3 regions of the Mesorhizobium sp. M0491 genome follow, and region 1 is predicted to be linked to each of the others. Evidence: riboswitches for the same ligand, from Rfam matches in the RefSeq annotation. Region 1 holds a riboswitch; each other region holds the start of a gene.

Region 1 (4,210 bases):
TCCGGTCGCTGCCCTGAGGGGCGGACTTCTCCACGTCGCCCGACGAATTGAGCAGCTTCTCGACGAGGCCACCGCTGTTGCGGACCGAGCTCGTATGCGCGCTGTCAACCGAAGTAACCGCAGGCTGATTGGCGCCATTGGAGCCAAAGTTGTCGCTGCCGGCGAACGCGCTGCCGGTGATGGCCAGAACGGCGGCGGCAGCAATAAGGATCTTGTTCATTTTAATCTCCTGAATTCTGGATTTCGCCAGGACGGCAGACACAGCTGCCGTCGCTTGCGAAATTGGCTGTTAGCGACCGAAGAGGTTACGGTCGCTGCCCTGAGCGGGCGTCTGGGCAGCCGGTTCCGAGGTCTTGGTGGAAGCCGTGTACGACTGGTCCACTGCGGCGGCAGGCTGGTTAGAGCCGTTCGAACCGTAGTTGTCGCTGCCGGCGAAAGCGCTGCCGGAGATGGCCAGAACGGCGGCGGCAGCAATGAGGATCTTGTTCATCTTAAATACTCCTGAATGTCTGAATTTCGCCAGGGCGGCGGGCGAGCCCGCCGTCGACTGGGAATCGGCTGTTAGTTGTTGCCGAAGAGGTTGCGGTCAGCACCCTGGGCAGGCGCCTGAGCAGCCGGTTCCGACTTCTTGGTCGAAGCGGTGTACGAGCTGTCGACAGCAGTGGCTGCCGCGGCGTTCGAACCGTAGTGGTCGCTACCAGCGAAGGCGCTGCCGGAAATGGCCAGAAGGGCTGCGGCAGTGAGAATGATCTTTTTCATTTTTGTACTCCAGTATCGTCTTTTTCCGTCCGTCTAGCGGCGTGTCTTGGAAATGAAATCGCGTCGTTCGGACAGCCCCGATGTGGGAGGGCAACCCCGCCTTTTCCAATCACGAAGTTGTTCCGTGTGGACCATGAATCCACACCTTGAAATTGTGCCAAGGGAATCTACGGGTATATTTTTCTTCTTTAAATCAGCATGTTAAGTGTAACCGCTGGATGGATCACTGACTGTTTCAGAGGCCCAGCGTTCACACCCTCCTGCACGCACCGTCAACAGAAACGAACCGTTCGGTTCGATTTTAGATCGAGCTAATAGTCACTTTTCGAAACCGTTAACCTTTTTTGACCCCGCCAAGGGGTCCGATTCGGGGATATCGCAGCCGGCAAAATGGTCATCCGGGAGGTGGATTTCAGCCCGCGACGGTCTGCGGGAACGTTCGCAGGCCGTGTCGCGCCGCATGGATACGATGTCGTTTTCATGCCGACGGCGCGCCCCCGATCGTGGTTAGATCATACCATCTCAGGTGCCGCTTCGTGACGACGAGGCGGAGAATTGGGAAGCCGGTCAGAATCCGGCGCTGCCCCCGCAACGGTGGTGGAGTTCAAGTCGCAACGGGAGACCACTGGGCAACTGCCTGGGAAGGTGTCGCGATGGTCCGCAAGGACAACTCCAGAGCCCGGAAACCAGCCCGAGATTGTTAGACTCGACTGATCGCGGTGGGCGGTCAAGAGGTGGATAGCGCATGTCTGGCACCTAGCCGGCCTGCGTTTCAATCCTTCCTCCATCACCACCAGTTCAGTCCTTAGAAACGAGGACAGGACATGGATACCCGCAACGACATGCTGAGGCTCCTGAAGGGGCGCCGGCAAGGCTTTTCGCTGGAGCAGCCCTTCTACACCGATCCGGACTACTTCAAGCTCGACATGGAGCTGATCTGGTATCGCGACTGGCTGTTCATCGGCCATGATTGCGAACTGCCGAAGCCGGGCAGCTACATCACCGTGCAGATCGGCGACTATCCGGTGGTCCTTGTCCGCGACCAGCACGGCAAGATCAACGCCTTCCACAATTCCTGCCGCCATCGCGGCAGCCGTGTATGCAACACGGAGAAGGGCACGGCGGCAAAGCTCGTCTGCCCCTATCACCAGTGGACCTATGAGCTGGACGGCCGCCTGCTGTTTGCCCGCCAGATGGCCGACGGTTTCGACAAGAGTGATTTAAGCCTGAAGCCGGTCGCCTGCGAGAGCGTCGGCGGCTACATCTTCATCTGTCTGGCCAAGGAGCCGGCGGATTTCGCGCCGATGCGGGCGATGATCGAACCCTATCTTTTGCCGCACCGGTTGCGTGAAGCAAAGATCGCCTTCGAGAGCACGATCGTCGAGAAGGGCAACTGGAAGCTGGTCTGGGAAAACAACCGCGAGTGCTATCACTGCGCCGCCAATCATCCTGAGCTGTGCAAGACCTTCCCCGAGGCTCCGACCGTGACCGGCGTCAACGGCGCCGACAGCGACCCTGAAATGGTCGCGCACTGGGCCAAATGCGAGGCATCAGGCCTGCCGAGCAAATTCCGCATCGATCCGGCAGGGCAGTACCGCGCCACCCGCGCGCCGCTGCTGCGCGATGCCGTCAGCTACACCATGACGGGAAAACGGGCGGTCCAGAAGAACCTGTCCGACAGCGTTTCAACCGACCGCATCGGCTCCTTGCTGCTTTATCATTATCCGACAACCTGGAACCATATCCTCGGCGACCATGCCGTCACCTTCCGCGTGCTGCCGATCAGTGCCACGGAAACCGCGGTGACGACAAAATGGCTCGTCCACAAGGATGCGGTCGAAGGCGTCGACTACGATCTCGCTGAGCTCACCCATGTCTGGACCGAGACCAACGACCAGGACCGTCGCATCGTCGAGGAAAACGCCTTCGGCATCTTGTCGCCGGCCTACGAACCAGGCCCCTATTCGGAGCTGCATGAGGGCGGCGTGATCCAGTTCGTCGAGTGGTACGCGTCGTTCATCGGACCGCGCCTTGCAGAAGGCGACCGGCCGGCCCTGCGCAGCGTCGCCTAGCCCAGGGGACAAGAGGATGAATGCGATGACGGACCTTGGCCTCTATCGCCATCTCGACCAGATGACGCCCTGGAACGACAGGCTGCAGGTGCTGGAAGTGATCGGCGTCAGTGACGAAGCGCCTGACGTGAAGACCTTCACCTTCCGCTCCGACAACCAGACCTGGTTCCGCTACAAACCGGGCCAGTTCGTGACGCTGGAATTGCCGACATCGGACGGGCCGCTGATGCGCACCTACACGCTGTCGTCCTCGCCGTCGCGGCCGTTCTCGATCGCGGTGACGGTCAAGGCGCAGGCGGGCAGCACCGGTACGCGCTGGATGTTCGACCATCTGACGCCCGGTTCGCACGTCAAGGCCTATGGGCCGACCGGCGACTTCTCGCTGCACAGCCACCCGGCGGCCAAATATCTGTTCATTTCGGCCGGCTCCGGCGTGACGCCGATGATGTCGATGCTGCGCTGGCTGAACGACTGCGCGCCATGGACCGATGTCGGCTTCGTCAACTGCGCGCGCCGCCCGGAAGAGATCATTTTCCGCAAGGAACTCGAGCTGCTCGGCAGCCGCATGCCCGGCCTGTCGCTCGGCTTCATGATCGAGGAGCGGTCGAGCCGCGAGGGCTGGTTCGGCCATATGGGCCGCATCGACGCGATCCGGCTGCCATTGCTGGCGCCCGATTTCCGCGAGCGCGAGATCTTCTGCTGCGGCCCCGATCCCTTCATGCGCGCCGTGCGCGGCATGCTGGAAGCCGCCGGCTTCGACATGGCGAAATACCATCAGGAAAGCTTCGCGGCGCCTGCCGTGGAGGAGATCCCGGCGCCGTTCTCGCCGCCGGCGGAAGACGGCGCCGCTGCTGCAGTCGAGGCCGTGACACCAATCCGGTTCTCGCTTTCCGATGTCGATGCCGAATGCGTCGCCGGCCAGACCGTGCTGCAGACGGCACGCGCCTCTGGGGTGCGGATTCCCGCCGCCTGCGAGTTCGGCCTGTGCGGCACCTGCAAGGTGAGGAAGGTCGCGGGCGACGTCGAGATGAGTCACAATGGCGGCATCCTCGATCACGAAATCGAGGACGGCTTTATCCTCGCCTGTTGCTCGAAGCCGCTTTCGGCGCTTGAAATCGAAGCGTGACCGGCTGCGCTCGCCCGGAGCCTGCGCCATCTTGCCAAAAACCCTGCAAATGGTTAGACGCCTGCAACGGTGGGGTTGACCGTAAGGCCCGAAGATCATCTCCGCGGCCTGCTCGGCGGGGGAGCAAATATGCGACAATCCGGCATCTATGCCATTGCCAGCAAGGATATCGTCTTTGAATCCTTCGACGGCGAAGCCGTCGTTCTTGACCTGACCACGGGCAAATATTTCGGCTTTTCTGATTCAGGCAGCA
Region 2 (4,210 bases), on a different contig from region 1:
GAGGAAGAGAAGCCTCACGCCTGCACTTTCTGCCGGAGCGCGCGCGCCGCAGCGACCATGTTCATGAGGGCAGGGCGGACCTCCTCCCATTTGCGTGTTTTGAGGCCACAGTCCGGGTTTATCCACAGTTGGCCGTCGGACAGTCGCTCGCGGGCAAGCATGACTAAGTCCGAAATCTCGCCGACTTCCGGGACGCGTGGTGAGTGAATATCATAGACGCCGGGACCGATTTCGTTCGGAAATTTGGAGCTCGTGAAGGCGTCCAACAGTTCCATCTTCGAGCGCGACGTCTCAATCGAAATGACATCCGCATCCATTCCAGCAATCGCGTGAATGATCTCGTTGAACTCCGAATAGCACATGTGGGTATGAATTTGAGTCGCGTCCTTTACACCCGTTGAAGCGATCCGGAAACATTCGACAGCCCAGTCGAGATAGACTTTCCAGTCAGATTGGCGCAGTGGCAATCCTTCGCGAAACGCGGCCTCATCGATCTGGACCATCCTTGCGCCGGATCTTTCGAGATCCGTCACTTCGTCGCGGATGGCGAGCGCGATCTGGCGGCAGGCTTCGGAGCGGGGTACGTCGTCGCGAACAAAAGACCAGTTGAGAATGGTGACTGGGCCTGTGAGCATTCCCTTCACGGGCTTTTCCGTAAGCGACTGGGCGAATTGCCACCAGCGCACTGTCATCGGATTGCGCCTCGATACGTCGCCGAAAATGATGGGGGGACGCACGTAGCGCGACCCATAGCTTTGTACCCAGGCATGCTGGGTGAGCGCGAAGCCGGACAACTGCTCGCCGAAATGCTGTACCATGTCGTTTCGCTCGAACTCACCGTGCACCAGCACGTCCAGCCCGATCTCTTCCTGCCAGCGAATTGCAGCCTCGATCTCCTTCTTCAGGAACGTCTCATAGTCGACATAGCTCAGCTGACCCTTCGCATGAGCGGCCCGCGCCTTGCGTACCTGCGGCGTCTGCGGGAAGGACCCGATGGTCGTCGTCGGGAACGGCGGCAGCCCGAGTGAGCCGGCTTGGACTCTGGAGCGCTCGCCAAAAGCGCTCTCTCGTCGCTTCGCGCTGTCCTCAATGCTAGCGATCCGCCCCTGAACAAGCGGGTCATGGATCCTCGTGGATGTCACGCGCGTGGCGGCAGCCTCGGCAGACGCTTTCAACGCGCCTGCCACCGCATCCCTGCCTTGGGACAGGGCCCGGGCCAGCAAGACCAGCTCGTCGGTCTTCTGGGCCGCGAAGGCGAGCCACGACCTGATGTCGGCGTCGAGTTCCGTCTCCATGCGCAGATCAATCGGCACATGCAGCATCGAGCAAGAAGGCGCGATCTCGACGCGGTCCAAGGGCCAGCCGGCGACGATCGGTTTGATGCGGTCGAGAATGGCGGGCAGGTTCGCACGCCAGACGTTGCGGCCATCGATCAAGCCAAGCGAGAGCACCAGATCCTTCGGAGCGAGCCGACCCACCGTTTCCAGCTGCTCGGGAGCGCGCACGAGATCAATATGCAGCCCGGCCAGGGGCAGAGAAACCGCGGTTTCGAGATTGTCTCCCAGCGACCCGAAATACGTAGCCAGCATGATCTTCAGCTCGGGCGCGGCTTTCGACAGCTGGCCATAGGCGAATTCGAACGCAGCTCGTTCGTTCGGGTTCAGATCGAGGACAAGCGCTGGCTCATCGATCTGCACCCAGTCGGCTCCCGACAGCTTCAGCTTCTGCAGGACTTGCTCGTAAACGGGCAGCAGCCGCGGTAGGAGCGCGATGGGACCGAACCCCTCGGCAGGCGATTTCGCCAGCTTGAGGAAGGTGATGGGTCCAAGGATGACTGGGCGTGTGTGAATGCCGAGAGCTTTAGCCTCGAGGAAGTAATCGACCGGCTTCGATGACGAGAGGGCGAACGTCTGATCATCATCGAGTTCCGGCACAATGTAGTGGTAGTTGGTGTCAAACCACTTGGTCATTTCCATCGCGGTTACACCAGGTCCATGAGCCTCCTCCTGGTGACCAGCGTGTCCACAATCCTCCGTCTGACCCTGGTTGCCGCGCGCCATTGCGAAGTAGATGTCAAGTGGGACCTCGCCGCTATTCCAGCCGTAACGGGATGGAACGGCCCCGACCATGGCTGCGGTGTCGAGCACATGGTCGTAAAGCGAGAAGTCGTTCGACGGGATTTTCGACACGCCGCGATCGCGCTGCTCTTCCCAGCTAGCGGCACGGAGCGCCTTCGACGTCGTGAGAAGGTCGCCAGCGGACGATGTTCCGGACCAGTAGCTTTCAAGCGCGAATTTCAGTTCTCGCCGACGACCGAAGCGCGGCACGCCGAGCGTTGCTACAGGAATTTCCTGAGAGTCAGTCATGTCATACCCCGATGGTTGGGGCGCCGATGACAAGGAAGGCGCTAGCAGGCCGGCACGAACGCCGGCTTGCAGCGGCCACCGAGACACCCCGCCCGTGGACGTAATTCGCCGTGGCAGGTCTCCTGGCTCGCGGGGTCATAGCCTCTACCCGTCTTCCTGAGGGTATTCGCCTCAGTGACATGAGTGGGGTTGGCTCGCCGCTAACAGTTGCGGGGGCAGCGCCGGCATTGCACCGGCTTCCCTCTTAGCTCCGCTGCGGCAGCGCCGCACGCGAGAACCACGACACGCAGACAATCACAGCAGTCCGCTCTTTTGTCAATGACGCATAACGAAATGTTTATGTCGTTATGTGATTTCGCTTTTACGCTTGTCTAACATTGTGAAATATTCAGTCGCCCATTGGCGGCGCTGCTCCGCTGCCACCATTGTCCAACTAATGGATCCCTGTCGGGCTGCGACATACCTCGCAGGTCGCCGATGAAGGATTTCGGACAAGACTTCAAGCGCGTGACAACGTCATTAGAATGCAGAAGATCGCATTGGTGGCGATGTTTAACGATGCGGCCGCAAGCCGTGCGTGCGTGGTAGAAGCGGTTTTCTCGGAGTGAGCGCCAAACCGTGGTCCGAGGGGAATTGGCACGCCAGTCGTCATCACGGGTGACTAGGCAATCGTGATGACTCCGCTCGGCGGCAAGAGACCACACTGACTGGAGCCTGGCTCAAGGGTCTGATGCAAAGCCCGACTGTGGTCCCGATAAGCCGCTTAAGCCGCATTCAGGCGGTCAGGATAAGTATCTCTCTCTCCAAGCGCTCGGCATTGAGGGATGCGCAAATGCAGGCAAAGCTCGCGTGCTTCATATTCTGCATCATACGATCGGCAGGACCCAGTTTTTATCCAGTGCACGCGTCAGCGCGGTGTGCAATTCTGGCTCGGTCCGATACGAAGGCATTTGGGCCTCGCTGATCCAGCCCAAGCCAACATAGTGGAAGTGATCCGCAGGGACCGTAACCCGGCTGCTGTCCAGTTGCCGAACGAAGTCCGCTGACCAATGGTGGATCGTATACGCTTCAAGTCTGTCCATCATCCTCCGCCGCGTTGGATGCGTTCTCGCGCGGCATGCTGGCCGCTCTTGAGATCGCGGTAGCTATCTCGTCGGAGAGCCTCGGATTTACCAGCAGGGCGTCCTCGCCGAAGTCTTCGGCCGCGCCGGCAAACTTCGATAACACCAGAACGCCAGGGTCGCTCGGATCTTGTGCAGCAATGTATTCTTTCGCCACAAGATTCATGCCATCGCGCAACGGCGTCACAACGCAAACACGCGCGGCTCTGTAAAGACCCGCTATCTCAGCTTGGGTGAACGACCTGTTCTCATAGATAATCGGCATCCACTCGTCCGTGCCATGCCGGTTGTTGACTTGATTGACGAGTCTTTCGACGTCGCGCCGATATTCGCTGTACGCTTGGATGTCGCCACGTGAGGGAGTTGCGATTTGCAAGAGCGAGACACGTTGCGGCTCGACTTCGAAGATGAAGCCCTGCTGCCAATTCCGCTGGTCCCATACCAATGGCGAACCAGTCTGCCCGCATTCGGCATCGTGGGACGTGATCGCAAGTCAAGTGCTCCGACAGACGCCGCGAGTTCTCCGTTACCTCAGGAACCTTACTGGCCTTCCCCAAGCTGAGCTTCTGGAAAATGCCGGTGGCGATCTCGATGACGGTGAATGCCGTCAAGGCAAGCCCGCCTTGCACCGCTCTTCCAGCGAGCTTCACGGCAGCAGAATCGGTCAGTTCTCCGAAGCGAATGGCTGTCGCTATCAGCGAGCTTTGACACAGTTCCGCCACT
Region 3 (4,210 bases), on a different contig from region 1:
GTCGAAGAAGGTGGTGACGGCGTTCAAGCAACTGCTTGAAGGCCTGCTGAAGAAGCCGGATCCGCAGTCGAATTGAAGTTCTCACCGGAGCTTTCGTGCCGGCAGCTGTTCACGATAGGAATTTTTCTTGACACCATGCCCTCAGCTAAGGTATATATTCGTCCATGGTGCTGATTTGCGCCAGTGACCGGCCGCACAGGCGGGTTTTTCGTTTGATGCTCCGTCAGCCAACGCGCTGGCGGGCTCCGAACCAACCCGTTACCCCGAATTCGTCGCCCTTTGGCGTCAGGGCCGCAATTGACAATCGCCGGGTTGAGTCCATCCTCTTCCACCATCTCTGAGGCGGAGATTCGGGACACATGTGGGATTTCGAGATCGGCCGGTCGGTGTCCATCATGATGCGGACCTGGCCGTTCATCGTCTTTCGCATGATCGTCTATTTCGGCATCACGCTGGCCTATATTATGGCAACCGGCACCGGCGCCTCCGTCGGCTATGGCGTTGGCAATATCTCCACCGATCCCGACGGGCCGCTGTCGTTTGCCCTGTGGGGCGGCGTGGTCGGTTTCGGCGTCGTCTCGATCGCCGTCTACTGGATCCGCGAATACATCCTCTATGTCGTCAAGGCCGGCCACATCGCCGTCATGGTTCATCTGATCGACGGCCGCGACATTCCCGGCGGTCAGGACCAGATCGCCTACGCCAGGGATGTCGTCACCCAGCGTTTTGCCGAAGCCAACATCCTTTTCGTCGTCGACCGACTCGTCAAGGGTGCCATCCGTGCCATCACCGGCCTGCTCGGCGGTATCGCCGCCTTCCTGCCGATACCAGGCCTGAGCGGCCTGGTCTCCTTCATCAACACGGTGATCCGCCTGTCGCTGACCTATGTCGACGAGATCATCCTCGGCTACAACATCCGCATCAATTCAGCCTCGCCCTTCGAGACGGCGCGCCAAGGCGTAGTGCTCTATGCTCAGAACGGCAAGGTCATGGTCAAGAACGCCGTCTGGCTGGCGGTCATCATGTGGGGCATGTCGTTCATCATCTTTCTGATGATGCTGGCACCTGCCGGTGCGATTCTGTTCCTGATGCCTGGCCAGCTCGCCGGCTGGGCTTTTGTGCTCGCCATCGTCTTCGCCTGGGCATTCAAGGCGGCGTTCATCGAGCCTTTCGCCATCGCCTGCCTGATGCAGGTCTATTTCAAGACCATCGCGGGCCAGGTGCCCGATCCGGCCTGGGACGCCCGGCTGGCCGAGGCATCGTCGAAGTTCAGGGAGCTCAAGGACAAGGCGCTGGCCTCCTTCGGCGGTTCGCGCTGGGCTACGGCCGGCGCCACACCCTGATCGGCTGGGCGGATGGTGTCTGGTGAGGCAGGAACGGTGTTGAGGCGCGCCACGGTGGATTTGAGCTGTGTCTCGCCTTGCCCGGAAAAGGTCTCGCTCATGATCAGCTCCGGCAGCGGCAGCCGCCGTCCCCAGCCATGCGTTTCAAGGTCCGGTTTGGGAGCGAACTCGGAAACACGGCCGACGCAGAGATAGGCGACCGGCGTTACGTGATCCGGAATGGCCAACAGCCGCTTCAGCGCCTCAGCCTCGATGATGCTCACCCAGCCGACGCCAACGCCCTCGGCACGCGCGGCCAGCCAGAAATTCTGCACCGCGCAGACGGTGCTGTAGAGATCCATCTCCGGATTGTGCCAGCGTCCCAGCGGCGAACCCTTCGAGCGCTGCCGGTCGCAGGTGATGCAGATGTTGAGCGCGCTCTCGCAGATGCCTTCCAGCTTGAGCTTGCGGTACAGCGCCTGTTTTTCCGCCTCGATCGCCGGCAGTTCCTGTTCTCGCGCGGCCAGGAACAGGTCGCGCACCTCCGCCCGTCGTTTGACATCGCGAATGACAATGAAATTCCATGGCTGCATGAAGCCGACCGATGGCGCGTGATGGGCGGCAAGCAGCAGCCGTGCCAGCACGTCGTCATCGATCGCGGTGGGCAGGAAATGGCTGCGCACGTCACGCCGCGTGAACATGGCGCGGTAGACCGCATCGCGCGCATTCTGGTCAAATCCATCGTCAATGGCAGCGGTCATGTGTTCCGGCATCGCTTGTCCCCTTGCGATTGCAGATTCAAAACTGACAGAGCGTACTTTGTGCGTCCAAGTAGACGCACGTCGCTCTGATGCCATCCGCCTGACCACGCGGATGACAATGCCTGCCAGGCCGGTCTTCTGGCTCGGGATCAACCCGCGTCCGGTGCCTTCCCGTCATCGACAGTGGCATTTACCGGCGCGGTCCCCCTCACAGCGTTGGGCACGCCACGGAATTCAACCGTGTTCCCGATTCTCCCGCTTGCGGCGGGCACCAGGCAGTACCAGGGACCTTACGCCGAAGCGCCCGCGGGGCCAATGCCTGCGGCGACGCGAATGGACGCAGTCGCGATTTTCCCCAGTCATCGGCCGCCCGTGCATGGCCTTTGTCGATCCGGGTCACTAGATTAGGACGATGACCACCCGTCTCTACACCCATCCGATCTTCCTCGAGCATCTCACGCCGCCCGGACATCCCGAGCGGCCCGACCGCTTACGCGCCATCGAGCGCGTGCTCGACGACGAAGCCTTTGCCGGGCTCGATCGTATTCAGGCGCCGGAAGGCGACGAGGCCACCATCCTCTACGCGCATCCCGCCGATTTCGTCGCCCGCGTGCGCGCCGCCATCCCCGACGAGGGGATTGCCCGCATCGATGCCGACACCACTGCCAGCCCGAAGAGCTGGCAAGCGGCGATCACCGCGATCGGCGCCGCCAACGCCGCCGTCGATGATGTCTTTTCGGGCCGCGCCGACAACGTCTTCGTCGCCGCCCGGCCGCCCGGCCATCATGCCGAAAAGACCACGGCGATGGGCTTTTGCCTGTTCAACACGGCGGCGATCGCGGCGCGTTATGCGCAGAAGAAACACGGTGTCGAGCGCGTTGCCGTCGTCGACTGGGACGTGCATCACGGCAATGGCACGCAGGATATTTTCTGGGACGATCCGTCGGTGCTCTATTGCTCGACACACCAGATGCCGCTTTATCCCGGCACCGGAGCGAAGACCGAAACGGGCGCCGGCAACATCGTCAACGCACCGCTGGCGCCGCAGACCGGCAGCGAAGTGTTTCGCGATGCCTTCCTGTCGCGCGTCCTGCCCGCGCTCGACAATTTCGCGCCCGACCTGATCATCATTTCGGCGGGGTTCGACGCGCACCACCGCGATCCGCTGGCCGAGATCAATCTGACCGAGGATGATTTCGACTGGGCGACCGGCCAGCTGATGCAGCGCGCGGCACGCCACAGCGGCAACCGGCTCGTCAGCCTGCTCGAGGGCGGCTACGATCTGCAGGGATTGGCATTTTCGGTCGCCGCCCATGTCGGGCGACTGATGAAAGGATGAATGATGGCCGATGAGACCAACGAAGACGTCAAGGCGATGAGCTTCGAGCAGGCACTCGATGCGCTGGAGAAGATCGTCGATGATCTGGAGCGTGGCGACGTGCCGCTCGACCAGTCGATCAAGATCTATGAGCGTGGTGAGGCGCTGAAGGCGCATTGCGACCGGCTGCTGAAGGCCGCCGAGGACAAGGTCGAGAAGATCAGGCTGTCGCGCGACGGCAAGCCGGTTGGAACGGAGCCACTCGACGCGGATTGAGGCTCGGTCCGAACGATGGCCTCGCCTCACCGGTTTTTGGACATGATCATGATCGAGGATATAACTCGTTCCGATTGAAACAGCTCAAGGACAAGAGGAGATACGGAAGCGATGTGCAGAAACATCAAGACCCTGTTCAATTTTGATCCGCCGGCAACCAATGACGAGGTGCGCGACGCGGCTCTTCAGTTCGTCCGCAAGCTGAGCGGAACCACGCGACCCTCGAAGCAGAACCAGCACGCCTTCGACCATGCCGTCGAAGCCATCGCCGCCTCGGCGCGCGAACTGCTCGATTCCCTGGAAACCCACCAGCATCCGCGTAATCGCGAAGAGGTGGCGGCCAAGCTGCGGGCAAAGGCGGCGATCCGCTTTGCCTGATGCGGCCAGGCGGCCTTCGACCACCGACAAGGAGAGTCCATGAGCTTCTTCCCCGGGAAAGACCCTGAGGCAGGCGATGCCTTCGCCAGCGATCAGATCGAATTGATGGTCATACCCAACGCCAAGGATATCGGCGGTTTTCAGGTGCGCCGTGC

Evidence for each region. A riboswitch is a leader RNA that binds a small molecule or an ion and turns the genes downstream of it on or off. The one in region 1 is predicted to bind cobalamin.
Region 2: another riboswitch for cobalamin. It lies ahead of metE (5-methyltetrahydropteroyltriglutamate--homocysteine S-methyltransferase); the one in region 1 lies ahead of NKI69_RS22200 (aromatic ring-hydroxylating oxygenase subunit alpha).
Region 3: another riboswitch for cobalamin. It lies ahead of bluB (5,6-dimethylbenzimidazole synthase); the one in region 1 lies ahead of NKI69_RS22200 (aromatic ring-hydroxylating oxygenase subunit alpha).

What each region holds. Positions count from the first base shown of each region.
Region 1 is NZ_JAMYRE010000017.1:75,277-79,486, forward strand. Features, by position in the region: gene NKI69_RS22185 (DUF680 domain-containing protein) at 1-220, opposite strand, end outside; gene NKI69_RS22190 (DUF680 domain-containing protein) at 290-490, opposite strand; gene NKI69_RS22195 (DUF680 domain-containing protein) at 562-759, opposite strand; cobalamin riboswitch at 1,267-1,468, shown strand; gene NKI69_RS22200 (aromatic ring-hydroxylating oxygenase subunit alpha) at 1,584-2,831, shown strand; gene NKI69_RS22205 (FAD-binding oxidoreductase) at 2,857-3,957, shown strand; gene NKI69_RS22210 (PqqD family protein) at 4,087-4,210, shown strand, end outside.
Region 2 is NZ_JAMYRE010000004.1:275,698-279,907, forward strand. Features, by position in the region: gene metE (5-methyltetrahydropteroyltriglutamate--homocysteine S-methyltransferase) at 15-2,366, opposite strand; cobalamin riboswitch at 2,462-2,663, opposite strand; gene NKI69_RS06975 (trehalose-6-phosphate synthase) at 3,435-3,932, opposite strand.
Region 3 is NZ_JAMYRE010000023.1:20,810-25,019, reverse strand. Features, by position in the region: gene NKI69_RS25860 (TetR/AcrR family transcriptional regulator) at 1-76, shown strand, start outside; gene NKI69_RS25855 (hypothetical protein) at 360-1,343, shown strand; partial or broken gene bluB (5,6-dimethylbenzimidazole synthase) at 1,466-2,083, opposite strand; cobalamin riboswitch at 2,195-2,374, opposite strand; gene NKI69_RS25845 (histone deacetylase family protein) at 2,496-3,422, shown strand; gene NKI69_RS25840 (exodeoxyribonuclease VII small subunit) at 3,426-3,677, shown strand; gene NKI69_RS25835 (DUF2277 domain-containing protein) at 3,789-4,055, shown strand; gene NKI69_RS25830 (pirin family protein) at 4,095-4,210, shown strand, end outside.